Regions from separate parts of the Paenibacillus sp. Y859 genome, predicted to be linked through region 3. Evidence: riboswitches for the same ligand, from Rfam matches in the RefSeq annotation. Region 3 holds a riboswitch; each other region holds the start of a gene.
The links. A riboswitch is a leader RNA that binds a small molecule or an ion and turns the genes downstream of it on or off. The one in region 3 is predicted to bind thiamine pyrophosphate.
Positions count from the first base shown of each region.

Region 1: it holds a riboswitch for thiamine pyrophosphate, as region 3 does, so the genes downstream of both, AC1TO8_RS02885 (thiamine phosphate synthase) here and AC1TO8_RS00315 (phosphomethylpyrimidine synthase ThiC) in region 3, are expected to answer to the same signal.
Region 2: it holds a riboswitch for thiamine pyrophosphate, as region 3 does, so the genes downstream of both, AC1TO8_RS04790 (ABC transporter ATP-binding protein) here and AC1TO8_RS00315 (phosphomethylpyrimidine synthase ThiC) in region 3, are expected to answer to the same signal.
Region 4: it holds a riboswitch for thiamine pyrophosphate, as region 3 does, so the genes downstream of both, AC1TO8_RS12650 (ABC transporter substrate-binding protein) here and AC1TO8_RS00315 (phosphomethylpyrimidine synthase ThiC) in region 3, are expected to answer to the same signal.

Region 1 is NZ_JBXCIZ010000001.1:553,556-555,754, forward strand. Features, by position in the region: gene thiO (glycine oxidase ThiO) at 1-241, opposite strand, end outside; gene AC1TO8_RS02885 (thiamine phosphate synthase) at 258-884, opposite strand; TPP riboswitch at 1,025-1,128, opposite strand; gene AC1TO8_RS02890 (immunity 53 family protein) at 1,249-1,536, opposite strand; gene AC1TO8_RS02895 (ribosomal maturation YjgA family protein) at 1,533-1,880, opposite strand; gene AC1TO8_RS02900 (AAC(3) family N-acetyltransferase) at 1,927-2,199, opposite strand, start outside.
Region 2 is NZ_JBXCIZ010000001.1:956,255-958,453, forward strand. Features, by position in the region: gene AC1TO8_RS04785 (glycoside hydrolase family 9 protein) at 1-370, opposite strand, end outside; TPP riboswitch at 688-791, shown strand; gene AC1TO8_RS04790 (ABC transporter ATP-binding protein) at 904-1,686, shown strand; gene AC1TO8_RS04795 (ABC transporter permease) at 1,667-2,199, shown strand, end outside.
Region 3 is NZ_JBXCIZ010000001.1:54,521-56,719, forward strand. Features, by position in the region: gene AC1TO8_RS00305 (hypothetical protein) at 1-115, opposite strand, end outside; partial or broken gene AC1TO8_RS00310 (CAP domain-containing protein) at 164-488, opposite strand; partial or broken gene AC1TO8_RS00315 (phosphomethylpyrimidine synthase ThiC) at 466-855, opposite strand; TPP riboswitch at 1,031-1,140, opposite strand; gene AC1TO8_RS00320 (O-antigen ligase family protein) at 1,223-2,199, opposite strand, start outside.
Region 4 is NZ_JBXCIZ010000005.1:13,556-15,754, reverse strand. Features, by position in the region: gene AC1TO8_RS12660 (glycoside hydrolase family 65 protein) at 1-617, shown strand, start outside; gene AC1TO8_RS12655 (pyridoxamine 5'-phosphate oxidase family protein) at 674-1,093, opposite strand; TPP riboswitch at 1,240-1,351, shown strand; gene AC1TO8_RS12650 (ABC transporter substrate-binding protein) at 1,452-2,199, shown strand, end outside.

The DNA.
Region 1 (2,199 bases), 500 kb from region 3:
CCTTTAAATCCTTCGCTAGCTGTGGAAATAACGTCCGACTGGCACGCGCCATCTCGAACATCGGGCCTGCTTCAGTGATCTCTGCCTGTACAGCAAGCATACCCGCTGCCGCACTCGAAGCTTGGCTACCCAAGCGATCTCGCTCTAATAAGATAACTTTCATTCCCCGCGCAGACATATAATAGGCAATTGAACTCCCAATAACACCGCCACCGATAATAATGACATCCAATTGTTTCATTCTAGTCAATAACCTCCTACTTTTTTTTAGCATAACCTTTCATATCCAATGCCTCTCGATAATTGTGTACTGCACTTAACGGATCATCTGCTGCAGTAATCCCTGATAATATTGCAATACCTGCTGCTCCAGTTGCGACAATCTGCTGCACATGATCGGGCTTAATACCTCCGATCGCAATAACTGGAATAGGAACACTTTTCACCACTTCCTTTAACTTCTTCGTTCCTCTAGCTTGCTGTCCGGGCTTAGAAGCTGTTGGGAAGATATGCCCAAACACTAGATAATCAGCTCCTTGCTCACTCATCTCCACTGCCTCTTGAACAGCGTGAACAGAACGTCCTATTCGCAATTCAGAGAAAGCTTTCCTCACTGCCTGCACTTCTAGGCTACGGTAGCTTAACTGGACTCCCCCAGTTCCAGCGGCATAAGCCACATCAACTCGGTCGTTTATGATCACTTTACTAAGGGGTACTCCACCTGCTCTTAAAGCCAATATCCCTGCCCAAAGTTCAGCTGCATGACTTGAGTTCTCCCTTATATGGAATGCTGTTACAAAAGGATGAATAAGTGTCGCAATCCTTGCAAAGTGTTCTAACTCAGACTGACCATTCGAGATCACATGTAATTCTCGTGCTGACATCGCACTCCCTCCCTATTTTCTCGTATGACGAATCTCAGATAAGATGGAACAGCGAAAAGGCCACCCTCTGCAATAGAAGGTGGCCTTTAACTATAGTCAAAAGAATGTAGACGTATATACGCATACAAAAATATCTTAACCAAAGCTCAAGCTCACTTCCCTACGCTGGTATAATCCAGATCAGGTTCAAAGGGTTTGGAATCACACATTCCGTCTCAGCCAAATAGCACCCCTAGTGATCTAACGTATTCAATTGGATACATACTAACACAATTATTGGAACTTTAGAATCTCTTTTTTTAGATTCTTTGAAATTGAGAACCCCACGAACTCCCCATTAAGATATTTTTATGGTATCTCTCTGCTAGCTTTCCGCCCATTCCTTAAAGATCTGTATCATCTCTTCTAAATTTCTCAATCCACCTGCACCTTCGAAATATCCATCCTTAATCCAACATCTCACCCAATCATGATCATCTCGATCAATAATAATTTCGTCTAACGTTTTTCCCTCTAATTCAGTCTCAAGTAAAGGTACCGTTAATCTCCATCCGGGAGTGTCTATCGATTCAATCTTCAAAATATGGGTCTGCTCCCACTCATCATCACAATAATTCTCATACCAACCTTCTAACCATTTCAGGTTGCTCATCTTCTTCCTCCTCGGTTAAACAAGTAATAATCCATAATACAAGAACAAGCGATCCCTGCCACATATCGGATTAAATCAATGACTAAGAAACCTTTTCCTAATATTAATGCTCCCAATAGTGTTGATCGTATTTCAATAATCCAATCCGCTTGATATAACTGACTGAATTCAATACTAAAGCTAAAGATTAAACTTAAACAAACAGACACAAGTAATCTTTGCTGTAAGAACAATATCCGACAACCGAAGTAAACCATACTTGCCCACAAAGCATCTCCGAAATGTCGTGATACAAATAAGGGTAATACATCTGAAAAGGTCCTCGAACAAATTCCTAAAGTCATTACTATAAAGAATAGAAATATGTATACTACTCTATTCTTCACTAACTTATCCAAATAACTGCTGCATATGCTCATTTAATGGTTCATTGTCCGAGAATAAATCGGGATACTCACGCAGCATTTCTGTAAGAACCTCAGTCATCTTGACCGTGTCACATACACGTACAACCGCATCACCCAATTGTCCGAAATACATCGCACCATGCTTCACCATCACGTCCTCAACCTTCCAGAAATACTCTGACCATGACTGTCCACAATGCCTACGGGATGGCACTTCAATCACGGTTCCATCAGCTAAGACGGTTTGCAACGGTTC
Region 2 (2,199 bases), 900 kb from region 3:
GCCCTGCTTGCTCGTAGCCTTCCCGATACTCATATACAGACCAAGCAAGCATTGACGCCGTATATGCCATTGGAAAACCAAATTTCACATGATCACCTGCATCGTACCAACCACCAGTTAAATCTTGACCAACATCTGCCCCATCCTGAAGCCCAGAATCTCCCCGCCACTCCACACGATTACTATCCGGTAGAATACCAGAGCGTTGAGTTTCATAGAAATATATTGATTTCTGTAGAGCTTCAGCATAGTTATAATCCGTTGAAGCTGCTTCAGCCACTTTAGATTGAGATACCCCATCCCAACTAAATGTAAGCGCAATCATAACACTTAATAATAATATTCCTTTTTTCTTCATCCATACATTCATGTCAGATTTCATCCTCCTTATTTGCTAATTCGCATAACAAAGAACAGCCTTCACCTCACTTTCATTTCTACAAAGTTGAGGACACGCTGTCCATGGCGCCCAGATCTCTCATCACTGGTCCTGTAAAAAAAATATACCATAATAAATTTAATAATACTATATTTTACATAAAATAATTATTTTTCTATTCTTTTATTCAATAAACCGCTCTGTACATCTTCACATCAAAACTCTAAATTAGCTTTACAATGTAATAGAGTCTATACTTATTTGTAAATTGTGTTATATTAAATAGGTTATCAATTAAATAAGACCTTGTTTTTCACTAGGGGAGTCTAACGACTGAGATGGAACGCGAAGTTCCGGACCCTTGGAACCTGATCTGGATTATACCAGCGGAGGGAAGTGGAACGAAATCTTCAACTCATGCAACTATTTGCACACCTATTTGCCTGAATGAACTTTTTGACCCACTCATTTCCTTTCGGAAATGGTTGGGTCTTTATTTATTTACAATGAGCGAGGTGATCACCGTGATATTATCATTACAAAATTTAACTTACTCTTTTGCAAGTACGAACGAATCCCCTATTATTCAGGAACTGTCTATGAATGTTCAAGCGGGTGAATTCATTTCTGTCATAGGAGCTAGTGGTTCTGGGAAGAGCACTCTGTTTAAGCTGATTGCAGGACTGTTAGAGCCTATGGACGGAGAAATATATATACATGGCACAAGAACATCCAATCGTCTAGGGACAGTGGCTTACATGCCCCAGAAGGACCTACTCCTGCCTTGGAGAACCGTTCTAGACAATTGTTTACTCCCATGGGAGCTTAATCGAAAACTTCATCGCGAACTGGATCAGCGCAATAAAGAGAAGATCACAGCAGATATTCAGTTCACTCTAGAACGTTTCGGTCTAGGGAAATATGAACATGCCTATCCGGATGAATTATCAGGTGGAATGCGACAACGTGTCGCTTTTCTCAGAACACTCGTAACAGGGCAAGATCTGATGTTATTAGATGAGCCCTTTGGTGCACTTGACGCAATGACCAAAAGAGAGATGCATCGTTGGTTACTAGAGCTTTGGGATGATCTACATAAGACTGTCCTTTTCATTACACATGATTTGGAAGAAGCCATTCTATTAAGTGATCGCATCTACCTCATGTCCCATGACAGTCCTCAAGGTATAGAAGAAATGACCGTTAATTTACCTAGACCAAGGCACTACGAGATGAACTATGACCCTCACTTTATACAATTGAGGCAAGACTTGGAGCGACGATTACATGAGAATACGCCTTTTTAAACGCTGGGCACATGATTATGGTTGGTTTGTAATTCTTTTTACACTACTCCTGTTGGCTTGGGAATCGGTTGTCACTTTAGGCTGGGTACCTTCCTTTATTATTCCCTCACCGACCTCGATTGCCCGGGCATTATTTGAACATAGGCATCTATTGATCGGTCGGCATTTAATCGCAACGTTAGAGGAAGTTGTGTTGGGTTTTATATTATCTGTTAGTGGGGGCGTTATTCTAGCTATAGGTATGCATATTTCACGTCCACTTGAGAAAGCACTCTATCCGTTCATGATTATTAGTCAGACCATCCCCTTAATCGCACTCTCACCGATCTTCATTATGTGGTTCGGTTACACGATTTGGAGTAAAGTAGCAGTGGTCTTCCTAACTGCATTCTTCCCGATTGTAGTGAGCACCTATGATGGTCTAAAAAAGAGAGATCGCGAGTATGCAGAGTTACTCATGACGATGGGAGCCAACCGCTGGGAACTATTCCGCACCATTGAGATGCCTATGGC
Region 3 (2,199 bases):
ATAAGTTTGATACAACAATATAACAATCTTCATGGCTTTGAGCATCTACCGCAAGTAAATCGGTAGGGATTCCTGTTACGACAACCACTGCATTTTGAGCTCGTTCTTCTGTCAAGATGATATTCCCCTTCTGTGCCTATTTATAATAGATCATGATTTAATATCATAGCGGTGTAAAGAAATTCTGTGTGTAATATATATGATAATCACTCGAACTAATACCAAATGCAACACCTACACCCAACGTTTCAAAAGAGGACTTAAGTATATTGCTTCGATGTCCCGAAGAATTTAGCCAACCAGAGTACGCATATATCACTTTATTATAGCCTGCTGAAATAGTTACGCAACGCCATGTCTTGGCTATGATCTCTGGCTGCGTTCGCCGCAGTGTTATTCCATTCTAGAACATTCAGCCCGTTTCGTATACGTACAACATTCGTCAGATCAAATATTTGAATAGTTTCATTTATAAATGACGCTTCCACCCTCTTTAAATTCGTTCGCTTTATTCAATAGGCCATTTCTTATGGTATCCTGTTCCTCTTGTTCCTTCTGTCTAGTTGAATCTCGAATATCATGAGAAATTCGCATGCTACAGAACTTGGGTCCACACATGGAACAGAAATGTGCCGTTTTTGCTCCTTCCGCAGGCAGTGTCTCATCATGATACTCCAGAGCTCTCTCTGGATCGAGCGACAGATGGAACTGATCACGCCAGCGGAATTCGAACCGAGCTTTAGATAGTGCATTATCACGGTCCTGTGCTCCCTTATGCCCTTTAGCTAAATCAGCAGCTTCTTTAATCCACGATAATCGATTGGGATGCAATCCAACACGAATATCTGGACGAGACCCCATTACATACACTTTTTTACTTCCTGGAAAAGCTGATAGATTAACAGATTCTTTCTTCATTTCGCTTGTCATTTCATTTCCTCCTATAAGTAAGGTGATTTGATCAAGCGGAGCAAATTCTATTCAACAAGCAGAAAAAAGACCGCCTCAGAGAAAGAGGCAGTCTTAAATAGACAAATAGAACTCCATTTCCTCCGCTGGCATTACCCAGATCAGGTTTGACGGTCGATAGTTGATCACTATCCTCTCAGCCTGGCACACCAAGCTCCCGTTACGATGTAATTGTTAGTTAATGTATAACGAAGTAACAAGATAAAGCAATACTAAATTCCCAAATGACCATCTAGATACATTCAACAACCTTTTAAAGTTTAAGCTGTAAATCCGCGATTTCATCAATCTGTGCGGCTTCCGCAGGATCAGCCGCAATCAGACGGTCATAAACGACCTGATCTGGGACACTGTTATTCTTCTTTAGTGCAGCCAAATACCAACGAGCAATTTCACGGTTTGTTGCATTGGTATAATCTTCGCTCAAACCAATCTGTAGCGTAGCTATAGCCGCTTCCAATTGTTCAGACATAAATTGTATTTTTCCTGTATTCAGTGCTACAGCCGGAGCAACCGTAAGCGACCTTCCTTGCAGTTCTTCAGAAGACAGAGTCTTCAAATATTCCAAATCCGCCAGTACGTGGCTGTAGGCCTCAAGCCCAATGTTGAAATTAGCTTGCTTGTTAACACTGTCTTTCTGTGTGTGAGCCACCTGCCCCAGATCATAAGAGCGACTGATGAGAGCGCTGTACCAGTCCATCTCCCAGAGATTCTCGCTGTTTATGATATCTGCGTAATTCTCATTGAAGCCACGCTTCAATGTAGTAGCGGCCACTACAGGTTCTCCTAACATCAGCTGTATTTTACCCGTATTCAGAGCGATGGTCGGAGTGATGGAGAACGGACGTCCCTGCATCTGCTCCGGAGGGAGTGTCTTCAAATACTCCACACCGACCACAACCTGTTCGTATGTCTCGAGCCCTGTCTTGAAATACTCCTGTTTCAGAACATCATCCTTGAGGGTATGTGCCTGGTCTCCCATCGCAAATGAGTGTCTAATCAGTGCATCGTACCAATCAATATCCCAGACGAACTTGTTGGCATTGTCACGATAGACCGCCTGAGCAAGGTCACTTTGCCCTTTAAGATCATAGTAAGCTGCTAACTGCGTCAGCAACTGCTTGTTGTAAGGCTCGTCCTCAAGGGCACGCATCAGCACATGAAAGGACTCTTCAAGGAACTGCTCGTTTTGAGTCTGCCTAAACACCTCCTGATCAAGCGAGGACAGAT
Region 4 (2,199 bases), on a different contig from region 3:
ATGGATTCTTGGATAAAGACCTTACACCAGTTAGCGAATTAGATCCGTCTAACTTGCCATTGAATCAACAATGGTCTTGGGATCGTATCCTTCGTTCTGTTTACATTAAGCAAGCTGACGTATTGCAAGGAATATTCACTCTAAGAGACCAATTCGATCTAGATACGGTGAAACGTAACTTCGATTTCTATGAGCCTCTTACCGTGCATGAGTCTTCCTTATCTCCTTGTGTGCATTCGATTCTTGCTTGCGAACTAGGATATAAAGAGAAAGCCTACGAAATGTATCTTCGTACCTCTCGCTTAGATCTAGACAATTATAACAATGATACCGAAGATGGTTGTCATACGACGAGCATGGCTGGTACTTGGATGTCTGTTGTTCATGGATTTGGAGGATTGCGTGTACGGAATGGTGTTCTACACTTAAACCCATTCAACCCTGGACATTGGAAGTCATTCTCGTTCAAAGTCATGTTCCGTCATTCGCTCCTAAAAGTAACCGTTAGCGAGCATGATGTGACCGTTACGAATGAGACGGAAGTTCCTGCTAGTGTGAATGTTTACGGTAAGGATTACACCGTCAATGGATTGAGTCATATCCAAGTCGATCTATAATATATATGAAGAGACCTCCACAATCCGCAGCCCGGATGTGGGGGTCTTTTACTACTTCAGGCAATCCACTTTCTTTGCTTTCCATCCTTATCCGTATACAGAATATCTGCGAGTTGGATATCAAGAATGACATAATTAGGGTCACTTGGTCCGTCAAACCATTCCTTTAAATCATCATTCCAACATTTTCGCTTCAAACTATCATCTGTGCTAATTGAACAGGTTCCTTCCATCTCAACTACCTCTTTAGTCCCTCCGATTTCATATCCTATCAGCAAAGATACGTTTGGATTATCCTTCAACTCCTCTACCTTATGCGTTCTCCGATCGCTTACCAAATGAATGCTCAATCCTTCATTATACAACATCATATATCTCTGCTTTGGCTTATTGCCTTCAATAGTTGCCAGAGAACAAATCCTATTGTTGTCTAAGATCTTCGTTATATCCTGCTCTATTATCTTGTTGTCCATCATGAATGGTATTCCCCTTCCTCTTGTTGAATGTACTTAAACCATATGATTTATTGTACCCACCTATTAAAATACGAATCAAGATTTGAACAATTCCTAGCTGGACACCCCCAGCATAGTCGATTATAATGACGTAGAATGCCTTAACTTCATAAGTACAGGGGTGCTGGAATTGGCCGGCTGAGATTGTGTCCCACTAGACACTGACCCTTATACCTGATCTGGATAATGCCAGCGTAGGAACGTATCTGATATGATTATATCCATATCTATCTTGCGCCTACATGCGTCCCGATTACGGGGCGCTTTTTTGTATACGAATAGGACATGGAACAACCAGTCCAATAGAGGAGAGAGCAGAATGAGCAAGAAAAGAGCAATGTCGTTACTATTTACATTCTTACTAATACTCGTAATAGCGGGTTGTGGAGGAAATAAGAATGAACAAAATGCACAGACTAGTAAGAAACTACAAGACGTCAAAATTGTCTTAGACTGGACTCCTAATACTAATCATACAGGTCTATATGTAGCGAAAGATCAAGGATATTATGAAGAAGAAGGTCTTAATGTTGAGATAGTCCAACCAGGTGCAGGCGGAGCCGATACGATGGTCGCTTCAGGGGCCGTACCTTTTGGAATAAGCTATCAAGAAAGTGTGACACTAGCTAGAACACAGGACGTCCCGCTCGTCTCTATTGCCGCAGTCATTCAACATAATACGTCCGGTTTCGCCGCACCCGTAGATCGAAACATTAAATCACCCATGGACTTTGAAGGTAAAAGTTATGGAGGTTGGGGTTCGCCTGTAGAAGAGGCTATCATGGGCTCCATCATGGAGAACGAAAAGGCGGATGTTAAGAAGGTTAAGATGATCAATATGGGTGATGCCGATTTCTTCACGGCGGTTAAGCGTGATATCGATTTCGCATGGATCTTCTATGCATGGACAGGTATTGAAGCAGAGCTCCGCAATGATCCAATCGACATGTTATATGTTAAAGATTATGCTGCGGAACTAGACTATTACACGCCTGTCATTGTAACGAATGAGAAGCAGATCAAGGATGATCCTGAATTAGTCAAAGCTTTCCTCAGAGCAACAACGA